4 regions of the Halobacillus sp. B23F22_5 genome follow, and region 2 is predicted to be linked to each of the others. Evidence: riboswitches for the same ligand, from Rfam matches in the RefSeq annotation. Region 2 holds a riboswitch; each other region holds the start of a gene.

What was found. Region 2 has a riboswitch for S-adenosylmethionine ahead of ACGTN9_RS04435 (homocysteine S-methyltransferase family protein). Riboswitches for the same ligand answer to the same signal wherever they lie in the genome.
Region 1: it holds a riboswitch for S-adenosylmethionine, as region 2 does, so the genes downstream of both, ACGTN9_RS19540 (sodium:solute symporter family protein) here and ACGTN9_RS04435 (homocysteine S-methyltransferase family protein) in region 2, are expected to answer to the same signal.
Region 3: it holds a riboswitch for S-adenosylmethionine, as region 2 does, so the genes downstream of both, ACGTN9_RS08800 (methionine biosynthesis PLP-dependent protein) here and ACGTN9_RS04435 (homocysteine S-methyltransferase family protein) in region 2, are expected to answer to the same signal.
Region 4: it holds a riboswitch for S-adenosylmethionine, as region 2 does, so the genes downstream of both, ACGTN9_RS10995 (sodium:solute symporter family protein) here and ACGTN9_RS04435 (homocysteine S-methyltransferase family protein) in region 2, are expected to answer to the same signal.

What each region holds. Positions count from the first base shown of each region.
Region 1 is NZ_JBIEKI010000023.1:25,639-28,792, forward strand. It holds gene ACGTN9_RS19540 (sodium:solute symporter family protein) at 1-1,557, opposite strand, end outside; SAM riboswitch class I at 1,719-1,835, opposite strand; gene ACGTN9_RS19545 (dicarboxylate/amino acid:cation symporter) at 2,022-3,154, shown strand, end outside.
Region 2 is NZ_JBIEKI010000002.1:215,948-219,101, reverse strand. It holds gene ACGTN9_RS04445 (proline dehydrogenase family protein) at 1-279, opposite strand, end outside; gene ACGTN9_RS04440 (BrxA/BrxB family bacilliredoxin) at 547-984, opposite strand; SAM riboswitch class I at 1,150-1,261, shown strand; gene ACGTN9_RS04435 (homocysteine S-methyltransferase family protein) at 1,345-2,397, shown strand; gene ACGTN9_RS04430 (dihydrolipoamide acetyltransferase family protein) at 2,715-3,154, opposite strand, start outside.
Region 3 is NZ_JBIEKI010000005.1:23,279-26,432, forward strand. It holds gene ACGTN9_RS08785 (M14 family metallopeptidase) at 1-32, opposite strand, end outside; gene ACGTN9_RS08790 (DUF2188 domain-containing protein) at 230-700, opposite strand; gene ACGTN9_RS08795 (DUF3231 family protein) at 847-1,359, shown strand; SAM riboswitch class I at 1,468-1,576, shown strand; gene ACGTN9_RS08800 (methionine biosynthesis PLP-dependent protein) at 1,657-2,769, shown strand; gene ACGTN9_RS08805 (hypothetical protein) at 2,884-3,154, shown strand, end outside.
Region 4 is NZ_JBIEKI010000006.1:137,965-141,118, reverse strand. It holds gene ACGTN9_RS10995 (sodium:solute symporter family protein) at 165-1,724, opposite strand; SAM riboswitch class I at 2,017-2,124, opposite strand; gene ACGTN9_RS10990 (hypothetical protein) at 2,481-3,092, opposite strand.

The DNA.
Region 1 (3,154 bases), on a different contig from region 2:
CATACAGGTAATGAACAACCCTGATATGATCAGCAAACCGACCATACCGGCCAATCCTTTTGCAAGTAAAAAGTCAAACGAGCTGAAGAAAACGATGGCCAGTCCGACAGCAGTGAGCAGGGAATAAAACCCTACGCTGTTAAACGATGCTTTCCATACCCAGTTGCCAGAGTTGTCGATCAGGCTGACTAACACAATGGTGATGATGTTGATACCCATCCCGATCCATACTGGATGCGTATTCATGAAAAAGTCGTTGATTGCCCAGCCGCTGAGATGATACCAAAGCAGGCCTGATGCCGAGCCGGTGAACAACGAGACCAAGGCAGCCCGCTTCGTAACAACCGGCCAGAATATTGCCGCAACAACCGGGGCAAATGTCGCCGAATTCCGCGTTACCCAAGCAAAAACATTCCACCACGCTGATTGTTCGGAACGCAGCAGGGCGAATACGATCATTAACCCAGTCAACAACAACAAGGACCATTTGGTATACTTGATCAGCTGCAGTTCATTTGCTTTAGGATTCAAAGCTTTTCCGACATCACGGCCGAGGCTGGTGGCTCCGGAGAATTGGCAAGGCGCTCCCCAACTGAGTGCTGCTGCCCAAAATCCGAGGAAAAACAGACCGACTAACGGTGCCGGTAGTGTTTCCATCAAGTAAAGCGGAACTGCCACCAGTCCGCGTGTTTCCCCAGGCACTACCTGAGCGGCCGCCAGTCCGAATAAAACAGCACCAATTATCAACGGAATGCCGAGCAGCGAAGCGTAAATTAAACCTCGGCGCCCCTGTTCCGGGGTTTTACAGGACAATGCCATCTGGAATGCTGCCTGGGCAAGAATGACATTGAAAAGGAATGTCCCGAACCAGGCCAGGATCGTCTGCAGGCCGGCTGCACTCCATGACGCGTACTCGGGTCTTTCCTGAAACAATGTCTGAATGCCATCGATCCCTGGATTGATAAAAAATGCGTAAGTCCCGATCGCAAGCATCATGAAAAACACCACGACGTTGCTCAATTGTGTAAAACCGACAGACCACATGCCGCCGAATTGCAGATAAACAAATAGTAATAAAGCAGTTAAAGCTACGGATAATACCAGCGATATACCTGTAAAAACAGACAACGCGGATGCAAACGCCAGCGCAGTAGCCACTGACCACATCGGGAATGTGAAAGCTGTAATCGCTCCGGCAAGTCCTCGGACTTTTTCACCGTAACGGTCCCCAAGCAGACCAGAGATTGTCACCAGTGCCCGTTTTCGGAATGGTGCAATCAAAACAAGGGCGATAATCAAGACATGCACTGTTTCCGCCACGCCATACCAGATGGCCGACACCCCTGTCAGATAGCTGAGCTCCAGAACCGCTATGTACGACGAACCGGAGAACAATCCCGTGATGCATACCGTAACGAACAGGGTATTGAACCCGCGCCCTCCTACGAAAAATCCATTGCCATCTTTCGCCCGCCTCATTCCAAGCTGGCTCATAAAAATTAAAAAGAACGTATAGGCCAAAGCAAAACCGATAAACCAATATCCTACTGTTGTCATTCTTTTGCCTCCTTAAAAATATGTTACCTTCGTGCCTGTTGCAAAGTTGATTATATTTATCAGTTTAGTAAGTTTAAAACCAATAAATATCCCCTTGATACTAAGAAAACCTCCGTTTTAATATAGAAAAAACCTCTCCCGGAGGAAGAGGTTTTTTCTCTTCCTCATCTTTCAGACAACAGCGTCTGTTGGACGTAGCACCTTATTATTTCCCCAAAGAAAATAACAGGTTGCTGCAGGTTCACGGGACCAATTTCCTCCCCTGCTCGCGATAAGGATGTTTTCCGTAATTAAGTTAAATTCTACCCTACAAGATGCTCGGATGAATGTCAATATATTTTCTGACTTTTTTCTCTATTCTTACAATGAAAACACTTACATTATCAAAAATAATGCTAATCTCCTAATCGTGCCACTCACTTCCTGTTATACTTTAACTATCTACATGAAAGTGAGGTTCAATCATGCAAAAAATCTGGCATACATACAAACATTCTTCATTCATTCTAAAAATGACAATTGGTTTTCTGCTTGGTATTGCTGTTGGTATCATCTTCGGACAGCAGGCGGAAGTACTGAAACCGCTCGGTACGATACTTATCAACCTATTAAGCTTGATTGCAATTCCAGTCATTTTCCTGACCGTCGTCCTGGCCATCAATCAGATGAAGCCAAAACATTTAGGTCGCCTGGGCGGGAAACTGCTTATCTACTACGGGCTGACGACAGGCGCAGCAGTAGTCATCGGTGTAGCTCTTGCGCTATGGATCAATCCAGGTTCCCAGCTTTCATTACCTGATGCCCAGGTAGAAAAGCCGGAAACCCCAGGTTTTTCGGACGTATTATTGAATATTGTACCGGACAATATCTTCCAGGTTTTCGCATCCGGGGAGCTGATGGGCATTCTTTTCTTAGCCGTCATCATCGGATTGGGGATGGCCAGGATGCGCTACGCCGATAAAGTCGACTTGCGTGATTCGGGAGAGACACTGCACCGATTCTTTTCTGCTGCCAATGAGTTATTCTTTTTACTATTAAAAGGAATTCTTCTATATGCTCCTATTGGAATATTCGCCATTAGTGCTTCTTCCTTCGGGAGCCAGGGTTGGCAGACTTTCCAATCGCTACTGGCGTTTACCGGGGTATTTTATCTCGGGGTGGTTCTACTGTGGCTTTTCATCTACACTGCTTTTCTCAAGTATGCAAAAATCAGTATCAAGGACTTTTTTAAACAGACGAAAGAAGCGTATTTTACCGCTTTCTTTACATCCAGCAGCATAGCTTCCCTGCCTGTTGCGATCGAATCGGCAAAAAAAGCCGGTATTTCCGAGCGGACAGCTAATTTTTCCTTGCCGATCGGAGCCGTATTCAACTCAGACGGCGGGGCACTGCGGATGGGAGTCTCAATTGTATTTGCCGCCAATATCACTGGCCTGGATTTATCAGTCATGGACTTTCTCACCATTGTAGTAGTAGGGACGCTGCTATCGATCGGGACAGCTGGAATTCCAGCCGCCGGACTGGTGACATTGGCAGCCGTGCTCACTCTATTCAACTTGCCGCTGGAAATTGTAGCCCTGATTGCAGGCGTGGATGT
Region 2 (3,154 bases):
TGAATTTAAACCGGTTTCAGAAATGGTTTTAATGGTGTTCTTACATTCCTGGCCGCGTTTCCTGGCTTCTTTTTCAGAGTTAACAAATTCCCCTAAATGATCTACTGTGACTTGCAGTCCTTGTTGATTCAATTGTTGAATCAACGGGACAGCTTCTTCAAAAGTCACTCCGCCTACTATTTTGTCAGCACCGAATTTCGGCCCCCATTTTTTAGCTAAATGATCCAACAGACGATTATTTGACAAAAACAAGAAAAAGTTTTTGCTAATGGCTTCCAATATCACCACATCCCTTCAGTTACATATGCGTAATGAAGATGTTCCTTCTATTTCCTGCAGTTAAACAGAATAACTAAAAGTTTTTTATCTGTTAAGAAAATTGTAACGATTTTGACGTCATTCTGACAACGTGTGCTTTACACAAACATCTCCCTATTAAATTGTGGTTTAACCACAACCCCTAACAACAAGATAAGACAGGATATGTAGAAAATAAAAAAGTCCGTTACAGAGGGAGGCCCTCGTAACGGACTTTTTTATCTTTGCTTATATTTCTTCACAATGTTCCTCAAAGATGTTTTGAAGCTTGCCAACTACTTCCATCGGCTCAAAGCCCTCAATGTCATGACGTTCGACCATGGTTACAATCTCTCCATCTTTCATAAACGCGAAAGAAGGAGAAGAAGGCGGGTAACCAACGAAGTGTTGACGGGCACGTTCTGTCGCTTCTTTATCCTGACCGGCAAAAACTGTAACAAGGTTGTCCGGTCGTTTATCATAGTGGATAGAATGTGCAGCGGCAGGACGAGCAACTCCGCCGGCACAGCCGCATACAGAATTGATCATGACCAGGGTGGTGCCTTTTTGCTTCAATGCTTCATCTACTTCTTCTGGAGTAGTAAGTTCCTTATAGCCAGCTTGTGATATCTCATTACGTGCCTGATTGACGACATCGTTCATATAAATATTAAAATCCATGTGTATATCCCCTTTTCAACTAGAATACCTTCTTAAGTTATCTTATCAATTTTCTATTATGCTTTCAATTAAACTGGCACTAAAAGCTGCGTATCAATTTAAAATAATCTGAAAATATGGTTGACACCTGCTTCTTCCCCAACTTATAATACAGGACAATTGCATAGATAACTCTTATCCAGAGTGGCAGAGGGACTAGGCCCGAAGACGCCCGGCAACCTTTCAGATATTCATCTGAAAAAGGTGCTAATTCCTACAGATTTCTTGATCTGGCAGATAAGATGAGGATTCGTTACAAAAATCTCTCTTCTTATTGGAAGAGAGTTTTTTATTTTTCAAAAATACTTCACCTGAGAGGATGGTTACATGACAAAAAGAAGTTTAGAGGAACGTTTGCAGGATGGACCAGTCATTTGCGGAGAAGGCTACCTGTTTGAATTGGAGCGTCGAGGATATTTACAGGCTGGTTCATTCGTGCCAGAAGTGGCTTTAGACAATCCTCAAGCATTAAAACAAACGTATCGGGATTATATGTTAGCGGGATCAGACGTTGTACTGGCCTTTACCTACAATGCCCACCGTGAAAAAATGAGGGTTATCGGAAAAGAAGATCTACTTGAGCCCTTAAACCGCCAAGCTATCCGCCTGGCTAAAGAAGTAGCCAAAGAACATCCCGAAGAGGAAGCACTCGTTGCTGGAAATATATCAAATACAAACCTTTTCAATCCTGATGATCCATCCTCAAAGGAAGAGGTTCGCAGCATGTTCGCTGAAATGATCTGCTGGTGTAAAGAAGAAGGGGTAGACTTTGTAAATGGAGAGACTTTCTATTATTACGAAGAAGCCAAGATAGCTTTAGAGGAGATTCAAAAGCAAGATCTTCCTGCTGTGATCACGTTTGGACTCATGGGTGAAAATGTATTACGAGATGGATATTCTGTTGAAGAAGGCTGCCGTTTATTGAAGGAGCATGGCGCATTAGTAGTAGGAATGAACTGTTTTCGTGGACCAGCAACCATGCAGCCTCATATAGAAAAAATCCGTGAAAATGTCGATGGCTATGTAGGAGCTTTACCAATTCCATACAGAACAACCGAAGAGCACCCCACCTTTTTTAACTTGCCGGACGGCGGCTGTGCTTGTAGTATACCGACGGAGACTACATTTCCAACTTCACTCGACCCGCTTTATTGTAATCGATATGAATTGGCTTCCTGGGCAAAGGAAGCACATGAGACTGGAGTAAATTACTTTGGACTATGTTGCGGGGCATCTCCAAGTATGCTTCGTGAGGTGGCAGAAACAGTTGGAAGAGAAGCTGTTAATTCTACTTACTCTCCTAATATGGAAAAGCACTTTTTATTTGGCTCAGATGAAAACCTGCAATCCCATATCACTTCCTATAAAAATAAAGCATGAAATCCAAAACTCCCGGAACCTACATCGGTTCACGGGAGTGTTTGTTTTTGGCTAGGAAATTATAAAATTTTCTTTTTGTGGATAACTTTCGGTAGTGGGTCTCATCCAGCTCCAGCGCCTACCCCCTCGAGGTCTTAAGTCAATCCTCTCTGTGATTAGAAAAACTTGGCTTATCGCCAATTTTTTATGGCGAAAGCCTTAGTTTTACTTATACTTTAAACCTTTAAAAATTTAATTGGTCTAAAAGTACAAAGAACGTCACGCCGAGGCTTGTCTTAAGCTTGTCGGGGGTGAGCAAGGCGCTTGCGCTTTTGTTCTTAATAAATTGGTGTGTTGTCTTTGTTTACATTTTCCAAAATTTCTTTGACTCGTGCCAGGAAATTGCCAGCAACGAGCCCATCCAGTACACGGTGGTCCAGAGATAAGCATAAGTTTACCATGTCACGGGCTGCAAACATGCCATCTTTGATGACAGGCTTTTTCACAATTGATTCCACTTGGAGAATTGCTGCCTGTGGATGATTAATAACTCCCATCGACTGGACGGAACCGAAGGAACCGGTATTGTTAACGGTGAATGTACCGCCTTCCATATCAGCGGAGGTCAATTTACCGTTTCTCGCCTTCATCGCGAGGTCAGTGATATCCTTCGCAATCCCTTTGATGCTCTTATCATCTGCATCCTTGATGACCGGAACGAATAGTTGATCTTCTTTAGCAACTGCGATATTCAAGTTGATCGCCTTACGCTGAATGA
Region 3 (3,154 bases), on a different contig from region 2:
GATAATGCGATATTCAATGCTTTTCTTTTCAAGATCCATCCATCCTTTCGTCATTTTTCTCGGGGTTCCTTTTGAGCTTTCTAGACGGTTTTCGAGGAATCCTGTCAAAAAAACTAAAGTCAGGAACATCGCCCTAACAAAAGGATGCCTTGGACCTATGCGTTTTACATGCAACTCCCATAAATACTATTCAATAAAAAACAGACCCTCATGTGAAGGTCTGCTTGCATTAGTTATTGCTATTCTCGTAATTGTGTTCGTTCTGGACGTCACCGTTTTTCTTATGGATGACTGCTTTTGTTCCTTTATTTTCAGCAATTTCTTTAGCGCGCTTGATCGCTTCATCTTTATTATCGAATACCTGGTCCGGCTTTTTAGCGCCTTTCGCCTGGACAGCCCAACCGTCATCATGTGCGACAACATGCTCACCGCGATCCAATAATTCAGGACGGTTGTCATATTGTTTATCTTCTTCGTCACGATCCTTCAACTCTTTATCGTCGGCGTCCTTCATTTCATTGATTTCTTTATTGGAAGCATTATCATACCATTCTTTCGCCTGACTGGTAGCAATAGGAATCGCACGGTTCTCATCATAACCTTCATCTACCATAGCATTCGCAATTTCAATTGCTTTATTCCTCACAGCAGTGTTCAAGTTTTTTAATGAGCTTGGATAATCATTCTTATCCCAAGGCATTGCGCTCACCTCCACGTAATATTTGTTTATTATGTTCCGCATTAGTGGCATTTATAAACATCTCCTGCCTGTTTTAGGAAGGTATACGTTTATTACAACGTATGAATACTACATGTGTACCACAAAATTAAAAAGGAGTGTTTCCAATGGGTATTTTAACTGGTGACCCCAAAGAACAGCCTCTTCACTACGGGGAAGTATTCGGAATGTGGTCCTATTTGACAGTAGCAAAAGGTAATTACACACGTTACCAAACGTTTATGAACCATACTGGTGATAAAGAATTGATGAAGTTGCTGGAGGAACTGATCGAAGGTATCAAGCATGAATCAGAAAGTATTGAAGAAATTTTAAAAACCAATGGAATAGCACTGCCTCCATCGGCTCCTGAACGTTCGAACGCAACTCTTGAAGATATCCCAGTCGGTGCACGATTCAATGACCCTGAAATCAGCGCGCAAGTCTCCGCCGATTTATCAGCCGGATTGGTTGCTTGCAGTACCGTTATCGGACAGTGCACGCGGGAAGATATTGCTATGATGTTTGGACAGTTCCACATGAACAAAGCTCAGGCAGCTGCAAAAGCACTTCGACTTAATAAAGAAAAAGGCTGGTTAGTAACACCACCGATGCACACTAAAGTACCAGAACCAGTTTAACCGGCAAAGGCAGACCACTTATGCGGTCTGCCTATTTTTTTCAAAAAATGATTGCATAATATTCAAAATTCCTGTATGTTGGAAATTAAATCAATTGAATATTCACTATTCTTATGAAGAGAAGCTGAGGGAACTGGACCGACGAAGCTTCAGCAACCTGCCGATTTCGGTGAGGTGCTACATCCAGCGAGCGGCTAAGCCGTTTGAAAAATAAGAAGAAGTGGCTAATTTACGGATAAAATCAGCTCTTCTTCTTGAGAGCTGATTTTTTTATTTTACGATAAAGGAGACGGAATCATGGGCACTTATCATCTTGATACGACATTAGCACAAACAGGAAACCGAAGCGAAACTACGACTGGAGCGGTGAATCCTCCCGTATATTTTTCTACTGCTTATCGCCATGAGGGCATCGGAAAATCAACCGGGTACGATTATTCGCGAACCGGCAACCCTACCAGGGACTTATTAGAACAGGCTATCGCTGATTTAGAAAACGGGTCTGGAGGTCTTGCTTTCAGCTCAGGAATGGCCGCAATCCAGGCTACTTTTTCAATTTTTGAGCCGGGAGATGAATTCATTGTTACAAAAGATGTTTACGGAGGCTCTTATCGTATTTTTGAAACCCATTTTAAAAAATTCGGCTTGCAATTCCGTTATGTAAATAGCTCGGACCCAGCCGATTTTGAACAAGCTATTACTGCCCGCACCAAAGGACTATTTATCGAAACACCAACCAATCCATTGATGACCCAGGTTAATATTGAATCACTTGCTCAGATAGCTGAACGAAATGGAATTATTTTGATTGTGGACAATACGTTTTACACCCCCTATTTGCAGAGGCCTCTTGAACAAGGAGCAGATATTGTCGTTCACAGTGGTACCAAGTATTTAGGAGGTCATAATGATGTCCTGGCAGGACTTGTCGTTGCTAAAAGTGAGAAATATTTAGAGGAGCTACGCCTGGAGCAAAATTCTTCCGGAGCGGTGTTATCTCCTTTTGACAGCTGGTTATTGATGAGAGGTCTTAAAACTCTAGGGCTGCGTATGCGTCAACACGAGGAAAACGCTAAACGAATGGTCGAATTTCTTGAACGCAGTGCTTTTATCCGTGATGTCCTTTATCCCGGTCAGGGAGGTATGGTTTCATTTCGCGTGGAAGATGAAAATGCTGTCCCCCATCTTCTCGAGCAATTGAAGCTTATCACATTCGCGGAAAGCCTGGGCGGTACAGAGACGTTCATCACGTATCCAGCTACCCAGACTCATTATGATATTCCAGAAGAAGTTCGCAGCAGTTACGGAGTCTGTAACCGGCTGCTTCGTATGTCTGTAGGTATTGAAAATATCGAGGATCTTTTACAAGATTTACAAGAGGCGTTAGAGGCTTCCCACCAGCGAGCCTGATTTTCAGCGGCTCGTCCTTTATACCAATTCTGGGCATCTGTCGTGCCATACCGTCAAAAGCCTACATAGGCTATACGGAATTGTTAGAATACCTAGTTAAGGGAGACGATCAGCATGAATCCTTACTATCTACCACAGAGCCACATGCCGCTGAATATGGAAGAGACGATGGGGTACGGTTTTGAATTTCAGCCAATAAACCATTTCCCCCAATATGATGGATATGAGCACTTTGACAACTATTACGGCCAGGATCGACAACCGCCTCAATTGGAAAGACGGGTAACTGCTCTGGAGAGGCAAAATGAACAGCAAGGAAGAGAAATCAACAGGTTGGATCGAGAAAACAATAGGCAAGCGAGAGAAATTAACCGTCTCAACAATG
Region 4 (3,154 bases), on a different contig from region 2:
ATCATTCTAATCACTTTGAAGTATTACTAAGTAAATTAGAAGGGAGACATCCGTCATGGATGCCTCCCTTCTTGATTTCAGTGAGCACTACTTCCAGTAAGTGTGTTTTATCGAGACTTTCTTTACCTACCCATGTTTACGCTGGCAAGCTTTAAAAAATATTCTTACCCTATTTTAGATTGTCCAGCATTGTCTTGAGATTCTTCATGGGAACTATTTCTAACATCATTCATTACCCTTCTTGTTGAATCACTGATCTCTGCCTTAAAATAAGGTTCATATGCTTCAAGAGGAGCTTTTTTGGTAGAATAGACAGCGATTAATACCCCTATTAGTGACGCAACTACAGCAATTACAAATGGCACGGTATACCCCATAGCTTTAGCCACCACATACACCACTGCACCGATGGTAATGCCTGCATAGGCCCCTGCTCTGTTCATTCGCTTCCAATAAAGGCCCAGAATAACAACCAGGAAAAAGGCTGCTCCAAATCCTCCGTATATATAGACAAATCCCATTGCTAAGAACCACGGTGGTTTAATAGCTAATACAACTGCTACGGCTGCAATAGCAAAGATACTCAACCGCAGCCAATTCTTAAACTTTTTGTCACTGATCCTTTTGGAAGATATATTCAAGTACACATCATAATATAAGGAAGTTGCACAGTGCAGAAGCATGGAATTCGCCGTAGATATCGCTGCCGCACAAATCGCTACCAATGTGATTCCACCGATGATCGGCGGTGTGTATTCCTGAATTACTAGCGGAATAATATAGTCTGTCGTTTTTCCTGCAGGTATGCTGGGTATCAGAACTTTTGCCCCTAACCCGATAATGATTAATGGGCCCATGATGAAGATGAGCACAAGGATGGTGCCCATCACCTGCATAATCGCTACTTTTACATTTTTAGGAGCCAGCATCCGGGTGACCCAGTGCGGTGAGGATGGTGTTCCTAATGAATTAGAGATAAATATAGAAAACAGTGCCCCCAAGCCAAACGTTCCTAAAGGGGATAACAAAATTCCTTCTTCAAGTGGTGGTCCCCCCTCAATGGTAGGAGCAGTAGTCGTTGCAAGCGTTTCTACTATATTACCTAGTCCACCGGTGAGTGACCATATGACGCCACTCGCCAGTAATACACCGACTGTAATCAAGATGGTATTTAATGTATCTGTCGCAGCAACAGACCAGAAGCCACCCACACTTGTAATTAAAATAAATAATAAAAAACCGAATATCGCCAGCTTATAATCAATGCCTGTGATGCTGGAAAACACAATTCCAAATCCAGTCACCTGAATATTGACTAACAGCAAATAACCAATAAACATTAAAATGCCAACAATCGCCTGCAGCGTACTCTTTTTCTGAAAGGGTTCAAACCGATGCCTGATATACTCCGGGAAAGTTCTGGCCGGTTTTTCAGGCCTTCTAATTTTGTAAGCAACAATCGGAATTAAACCTCCACCAAAGCACCAGCCCGCTACCCAGCCTATCACCGCAGCTACACCTGAGCTGTATAAATACCCTGGAACCCCAACAACTGATGCAACACTCACCCAGGTTGCCGCAGTCGTACCAATTCCTAGTAATAATCCCATTCTATGTCCGCCAGTAGTATAATCATCGACCGATTCTGCTGTTTTAAGACTTTTTACATTTGCCCATATAAGAAAAATAATATAAAAACAAAAAACAATTACATACCAAATCATGCTTCAATAACATCCTTCCTGAAACTCTTATTTGTACTTAAACAATTTCCCATTAGCTCCCCATCTCTTCACGCCTGACTTCTCGACTTTATAGCAAAGAAACGTGCCTAACAGCAAAGAAAAAACCATTGTTCCAACCCATGTCATCATCGCAATTATCATATGGAAATTCCCCCTATCAATATATTTTTCTGCTCCAGCTTGTTTCCAGCCCTCCCTTTTTCAATAAAAAAACTCTTCCCTCACGAAGAGAGAAGAGTCGAATACAACCGTTTTAACGTTTGCCAATCGATTCTCATCTTCGGAATAGCTTTCGCCTTCCTCTGAAATTGGCACCGTGCAAAATTTGCCGGTTGCCGAGGCTTCATTGGGTCAGTCCCTCAACCTCTCCAGATAAGAATATTAGTAATGCTTATAAGTAAACTAGGCTTTATTCTATCATAATCAGGCCTTGCGTCAATCTTTTTTTAAATTTAGTAAATTCAATAATAAAAAAAGAGCTATCCCTAAGAGGACTCTTTTTTTGAAGCGTTTCTTTTCCATTTATTAACCAGCCCATAAATAAGACGTATAAACAAAACAATGAATGCTGCTTGCAAAAGGTTAATAAATACATCTGGTGAGGAATTCTGAAAATAATCGACTGCTATCAGCCAAATAGAAAGCAGAATGAAAAATACTATCCAGATTATGTTACTTCTCACTTACGATCACTCCCTATTTGTGAAGAAATATGTAAGAATAATTATTTTCATACTACCAAGGGTTATCTCCCTCTGTCCATAAACAGTAGGATAAATACCAGCTAAGTGTAGCAGCGATAGCAATAGCGTTTCCTCTTACCCCTGCATTAACTAATTTTTTAGCTGCTGAAAGATATTTCCCTTGTGTAATATAATCAATTGCCATTGTTAGGGCAGCAATCCCAATAAAATCTGTCCAGTTATTTCTGATTTTTTGTTCAATGCATCGATCGACGGGGTCATACGTGTGCGATTGTATTCCAAAGGTTTGTGGTTCTTCTATATTACATTCCAGGAACGGAGGCGCCTCAGCTTTTCCAGGCACTTCATTTTGTCTCTTGGCAGGTTTATTCATTGTATTAATCTCATGTTTTAATTTATTTAATTCAGGAGATTTGCCGAACTTTTCTTCTATCTTTTTAAAGTCCATTTGAATTGGCTTTCCGCTTTTACTTTTTATAGTAGCTTCTTCAAACATGAACTCCAACTTTTCAGCGAGCTCTTTTTCTTGTTCAGTAGCTGCAGTAACGTCATTATCTGTTGCATGGGCCATACGTGAAAAAGGTGTTGCAAATAAAGCGAACGCTAAAGTTAGCACAAGAGATTTAAATAACAATTGTTTCATTTCGATCCCCCTCTTATATTTATTGCTAAGACAAATATTAAAACAACTATTAGCTTTTCACT